2 linked regions of the Hydrogenophilus thermoluteolus genome follow. The protein of the gene in region 1 interacts with the protein of each later gene in a pairwise test. Links are inferred from orthologs where the notes say so. Each region holds a gene or a part of one and is shown on either strand. Other genes may lie near its edges.

Region 1 (3,172 bases):
CTGTACGCGGCGATTGTACCGGAAAGCCGATCGCGCAGCTTGGTGAAAACGACTGGCGTTGTGCTACAATTTCCCGCTCACGCGGAGAGGTGGGTGAGTGGTTTAAACCGCACGCCTGGAGAGCGTGTTCAGGGTGATACCCTGACGCGGGTTCGAATCCCGCCCTCTCCGCCAGCGCGAACGAAAAAGGGGTTTACAACAGACGATCGCGCCAGTATAATTCGCTTTCTCTGCTGTGGGGGTATAGCTCAGTTGGTAGAGCACTTGCATGGCATGCAAGGGGTCAGCGGTTCGAATCCGCTTACCTCCACCAGAATGGTTTGAGGCAGCGTCCCTATCGTCTAGAGGCCTAGGACACCGCCCTTTCACGGCGGTAACGGGGGTTCGAATCCCCCTAGGGACGCCAAAGGTTGAACGCGGAGCGGTAGTTCAGTCGGTTAGAATACCGGCCTGTCACGCCGGGGGTCGCGGGTTCGAGTCCCGTCCGCTCCGCCAGTTTTGGGCAGCGTCCCTATCGTCTAGAGGCCTAGGACACCGCCCTTTCACGGCGGTAACGGGGGTTCGAATCCCCCTAGGGACGCCAAAGGTTAAACGCGGAGCGGTAGTTCAGTCGGTTAGAATACCGGCCTGTCACGCCGGGGGTCGCGGGTTCGAGTCCCGTCCGCTCCGCCACCCACTCAGTGTCATGCAAAGAAAAAAGCCACCGGTCGGTGGCTTTTTTCTTTTGCGAAGCGTCGCATCGACGGTCACAGCCGATCGCCGCGTGCGAAAAAGGGGCCATTGCCGCTACGCTTGCTGCATGAAGCAACGCCGCGGCTGCACTGGCCACGGCCTGCAAAAGCGCCGCGGCATACTATGGCTATGCCCGCTGAAGCGCTACGGCCGCTACGCCCGCCGCATCGATTCGAAAAACTCGGCGTTGTTCTTCGTGGCTTTGATCTTGTCGAGCAAAAATTCGGTGGCCTCGAGATCGTCCATGCCGTACAGGAGTTTGCGCAGCACCCATATTTTCGGCAGGACCGAGGGGTCCAGAAGCAGCTCTTCGCGGCGGGTGCCTGAGCGGTTCACGTTGATCGCCGGATAGACCCGTTTTTCCGCCATGCGGCGATCCAGGTGCAGTTCCATGTTGCCGGTGCCTTTGAACTCTTCGTAGATCACGTCATCCATTCGGCTGCCGGTGTCGATCAGCGCCGTGGCGATGATCGTCAGACTTCCCCCTTCTTCGATATTGCGCGCGGCACCAAAGAAGCGTTTGGGCTTTTGCAGCGCGTTGGCGTCGACCCCACCCGTGAGCACTTTTCCGGACGCCGGCACGACCGTGTTATACGCCCGCGCCAAGCGCGTCAGCGAATCGAGCAGAATTACCACGTCCTTTTTGTGTTCGGTGAGGCGTTTTGCTTTTTCGATCACCATTTCGGCTACCTGCACGTGGCGCGTTGCGGGTTCGTCGAACGTCGATGCGATCACTTCTCCGCGCACGGAACGCTGCATTTCGGTGACCTCTTCCGGGCGCTCGTCGATCAAAAGCACCATGAGCACCGCTTCGGGATGGTTCGACGCGATCGCGTGCGCGATGTGTTGCAGCATCACGGTCTTGCCGCTTTTGGGGGGCGCAACGATGAGACCGCGCTGTCCTTTGCCGATGGGGGCAATGATGTCGATCACGCGGCCGGTGAGGTTCTCTTCGCCGCGGATATCGCGTTCCAGGCGAAAGGGTTCGTTGGGGTGCAGCGGCGTGAGGTTCTCGAAGAGGATCTTGCGCTTGCAGACTTCGGGCGGATCGCCGTTGATGTGGTCGATCTTGGTTAGCGCAAAGTAGCGTTCGCTATCTTTAGGGGTGCGAATCTCCCCTTCGATCGTGTCGCCGGTATGGAGGTTATAGCGGCGGATTTGCGAAGGGGAGACATAGATGTCGTCGGGGCTTGCGAGGTACGAAGTGTCCGGCGAGCGAAGAAAACCGAAACCATCCGGGAGAATCTCTAGGACGCCACCACCGTAGATCGGTTCTCCCCGTTTGGCGCGTTGTTTGAGAATCGCAAACACCAATTCGTGCTTGCGCAAACGGTTCGCGTTTTCGATCCCGGTTTCGCTGGCCAAGGTCAACAGTTCACTGACGTGAAGCGTTTTGAGTTCGGAGAGATGCATGATGGTTCGCTATCGGATACTCAAACTGAACAGTGAGGAACCCGAACACCACGGGTCCTGAACGATCAAAAAGTGAGCGGTTGGGGGAAAGCGAAGGCTGCCCGAACGAGGGTCGAGCAGCGCGTGTAAAATTTTAGAGGTGGCTATCGATGAACGCGGTCAGTTGCGACTTGGAAAGCGCGCCCACGCGGGTTGCTTCCACGTTGCCGTTTTTGAAGAGCATGAGCGTGGGGATACCGCGCACGCCGAACTTACTGGGCGTTTCCGGATTGTCGTCGATGTTGAGCTTGCAGACTTTGAGTTTGCCTGCATACGCTTCAGCGATTTCGTCCAGGATCGGCGCGATCATTTTACAGGGACCACACCATTCTGCCCAGAAATCGAGCAGCACCGGCATTTCGGATTTGACCACTTCCTGTTCGAACGTGGCGTCGCTCACGTGATGGATGTGTTCGCTCATGAGACACTCGAATCCAATGGGGTTGAGGAGGAATAAAAAGACGTGCCCGAACGATACGTCAGCGTGCGCGCTTTGTCAATGGTTGTATGCCCTCAGAAGCATAGAACGAAGGGGTGGGATGTGGCATCATGTGCACACCGTGTTCAAACAAGGAGCGTGCCATGACCTATGTCGTCACTGAAGCCTGCATCAAATGCAAATATACCGATTGCGTCGATGTCTGCCCGGTGGATTGTTTCCGTGAAGGGCCCAATTTTTTGGTGATCGACCCGGACGAGTGCATCGACTGTTCGTTGTGTGTCCCCGAGTGCCCGGTTGAGGCGATCTACGCCGAAGACGATGTGCCCGAGGATCAGCGCGAGTTCATTGCGCTCAATGCGGAATTGGCCAAACAGTGGCCGCCGATCGTCGAGCGCCATGAGCCGCTTCCTGACGCCGACCAGTGGGCGGGTGTGAAGGAGAAAAAACATCTGTTGCAGCGATAATCGGTTTCGATTATAATGAGTTCAAACGTTTGTTTGAACCTTCTTATTTAGGAGAAGGTGATGAAAGTTCGCGAAATTTTGG
Region 2 (3,141 bases), 520 kb from region 1 along the record:
TGCTCGACCGGTTCCTGGACGACGCGACCGAAGTCGATATCGACGCGGTGAGCGACGGTGAGCGCGTCGTGATCGCAGGCTTGATGGAACACATCGAGATGGCGGGGGTCCATTCGGGCGATTCCGCATGTTCGATCCCGCCCTATACCTTGCATCCTGCGGTGCTCGACGAAATCCGTCGCCAGACGGTCGCGCTCGCGAAGGCGCTCGACGTCGTCGGCTTGATGAACGCCCAGTTCGCGGTGCAGGGCAGTGGTCCCGATGCCACCGTTTATGTGCTGGAGGTGAACCCCCGTGCGTCCCGCACGGTTCCGTTCGTCTCCAAAGCGTGCGGGGTGCCCTACGCCAAAGTGGCCGCGCGCTGTATGGCTGGGAAAAAGCTCGCGGAACAGGGCGTGACCGAAGAGCTCGTTCCCCCCTATTTTTCGGTCAAAGAGGTGGTGTTCCCGTTCAACAAGTTTCCGGGTGTCGACCCGATCCTGGGGCCCGAGATGAAGTCGACGGGCGAAGTGATGGGGATCGGCCGGACCTTTGCCGAAGCGTTCTACAAATCGCAGTTGGCCGCAGGCGTGGTATTGCCCCGAAGCGGAAAGGTCTTTTTGAGTGTGAAACCGAGCGACCGCCCCGCGGCGGTGGCGGTTGGACGCCGCCTGCACGATCTCGGCTTTACGATCGTGGCGACGAGGGGTACGGCGCGCACGCTCGAAGCGGCAGGCATTCCCGTGCAGGTCGTCAATAAGGTCAACGAAGGGCGGCCGCATATCGTCGACATGATCAAAAACGGCGAGATTGCGCTGGTGATCAATACGGTCGAGGCCCGCCGTCAAGCGGTGATCGATTCCCGTTCGATTCGGGTGAGTGCGCTTGCAGCGAAAGCCCCCATCTATACGACGATCGAAGGGGCTGAGGCCGCGGTGATGGGAATCGAAATGGCCGAACGGTTCGACGTCTATGCGTTACAACAACTCCATCGGGAAGCGTTGGCAGCTCGGAGGAACGGTTGATGAAATATCCCATGACGGTGCGCGGCGCACAAAAGCTCAAAGAAGAGCTCCATCGCCTGAAAACGGTGGAGCGGCCCGCGGTGATCGCGGCGATTGCCGAGGCGCGTAGCCATGGAGACCTTTCGGAGAACGCCGAATACGACGCGGCGCGCGAACGGCAGGCGTTCATCGAAGGACGGATCATGGAGCTCGAAGGGAAATTGGCGAACGCCCAGATCATCGATCCGAAAACCCTCGACGCCGACGGACGGGTGGTATTTGGCGCCACGGTCGATTTGGAGGCCACGGAATCTGGTGAGCAGGTCACCTATCAAATCGTTGGTGAAGACGAAGCCGACGTGCGTGAAGGAAAAATTTCGGTTACTTCGCCGATCGCCCGTGCTTTGATCGGCAAATATGCAGGAGATGTCGTGGTCGTGCAGGCGCCCGGCGGCGCCCGCGAATACGAAATTCTCGACGTCCGTTACGAGTGATTCCGTTTTTTCGTCAGGGCTTGCCGACGTGCGCGCCGAACGAACGCGGCAGCGTTGTTGTTATCAGCGGTTTTCGCACGAGATGCGCGTGGCGTTTCTGCGCGCTTTTCTGGGTTGGGGCGCCAAACAAGGAGCAGATTACCCAACAACTGGACCGGAGCGCAATCGAGCGTGTCGCAAATCGTTTCCAGATATTGGGCGCGAATGTCGCGTTCGGCTCCCGTAACACGGATTTTGATCAATTCGTGCGCCGTGAGCGCCCGGTCGATTTCGGCCAGCACGGCTGGCGTTAGCCCTTTGCTGGCGATCATCACGACCGGTTTCAAATGGTGGGCCTGCGCCCGCAAGGCTCTTCGCTGGTCGGAATCGATTGTCAGTGCAGCCATGGTGGATCGTTCTTTCACGATACGCGGAACTTGCAATTATCGCAGAAAACCTGAGTCCACATGAAAAAACACCGCAGCAAAAAAGCTTGGCTCGACCGGCATGTGCACGACCCCTATGTCCAGCGCGCCGTACAGGAAGGGTACCGTTCGCGGGCTGCGTACAAGCTCCTCGAGATCGACGAAAAAGATCGCTTGCTGCAACCCGGGATGCGGGTGGTCGATCTGGGGGCAGCGCCTGGGGCATGGTCGCAGATTGCCGCCGCTCGGGTCGCGCCAACCGGCAAGGTCTTTGCGCTTGATCGCTTGCCGATCGTGTCGCTTCCCGGTGTGACGGTGATCCAAGGAGATTTCACCGACGAAACGGTCCTGAACGCCCTGGAACAGGCGCTCGAGGGACAACCGGTCGATCTCGTGCTTTCCGATATGGCGCCCAACCTCTCCGGTATCGCGATCACCGATGCGGCAAAAAGTTTTCATCTTGCCGAATTGGCGTTGGCGTTTGCGCTCGAGCATCTGACACCAAACGGTGCCTTCCTCGTCAAAGTGTTCCAGGGCCCAGGGATCGACGCGTACCGGCAGCAGCTGCAAAGCGCGTTCCACACGGTGCTCCCGCGCAAACCCAAAGCGTCCCGTTCGGAAAGCAGCGAGCTCTATTTCTTGGGTAAACGACCCAAAAGGCGCTGATCTCGTCATGGACAGCGCATAGATCCTATCGTGGCGATCGAATTTTTCTATTGCCGTGTGGAACCCAAGCGGTTAGAATCGACTCGAAGATGCGAATCGTGCGTAGGTAGGTAGAAGGAGTCCCCCTTTGAACGGCAACAGTTTTTTTCGCAATCTAGCGATTTGGCTCGTCATCGGCATGGTGCTGATGACGGTGTTCAACCAATTCAACGACCGCACCGCGCCGGCGTCGACCATGGAATACTCCCAATTCATGGAAGCGGCGAAAGAGGGGAAGGTAACGAAGGCGATCATCGATGGGCGAACGGTACGCGCCCTGATGAACGATGGTCGTCAAGTGACCGTCTATGCTCCGCCGATGGATCTGTGGATGGTTTCCGACCTGATGAAATACGGCGTTTCGATTGCCGCGACGAAGCCGGACGAAGGGCAATCGCTGCTTACCAACATCTTCGTTTCTTGGTTTCCGATGCTCTTGCTCATCGCGGTCTGGGTCTATTTCATGCGGCAGATGAGCGGTGGCGGGAAAGGGGGCGCGTTCTCGTTCGGGAAGTCGCGGGCGCGATTGCTCGATGAATCGAGCAATACCGTCAC

The links.
Region 2: the proteins of rho (region 1) and HPTL_RS06135 interact in binary tests that used the Escherichia coli proteins (3 or more experiments, as listed by UniProt). The link is inferred for Hydrogenophilus thermoluteolus from one-to-one orthologs.

The regions. Positions count from the first base shown.
Region 1 is NZ_AP018558.1:743,512-746,683, forward strand. Bases 16-2,939 are described here. They hold rho (transcription termination factor Rho), read right to left. Parts: upstream 2,146-2,939; coding sequence 886-2,145; downstream 16-885. Other genes in these bases: trxA (thioredoxin TrxA), read right to left, coding at 2,279-2,605; fdxA (ferredoxin FdxA), read left to right, coding at 2,767-2,939. Also shown: more of fdxA, read left to right, coding at 2,940-3,090; HPTL_RS03655 (CBS domain-containing protein), read left to right, coding at 3,151-3,172. UniProt on the Escherichia coli protein: Facilitates transcription termination by a mechanism that involves Rho binding to the nascent RNA, activation of Rho's RNA-dependent ATPase activity, and release of the mRNA from the DNA template.
Region 2 is NZ_AP018558.1:1,262,150-1,265,290, reverse strand. Bases 166-3,058 are described here. They hold HPTL_RS06135 (YhbY family RNA-binding protein), read right to left. Parts: upstream 1,864-3,058; coding sequence 1,468-1,863; downstream 166-1,467. Other genes in these bases: ftsH (ATP-dependent zinc metalloprotease FtsH), read left to right, coding at 2,726-3,058; HPTL_RS06130 (RlmE family RNA methyltransferase), read left to right, coding at 1,924-2,547; greA (transcription elongation factor GreA), read left to right, coding at 1,004-1,477; carB (carbamoyl-phosphate synthase large subunit), read left to right, coding at 166-1,004. In the rest of the region: more of carB, read left to right, coding at 1-165; more of ftsH, read left to right, coding at 3,059-3,141.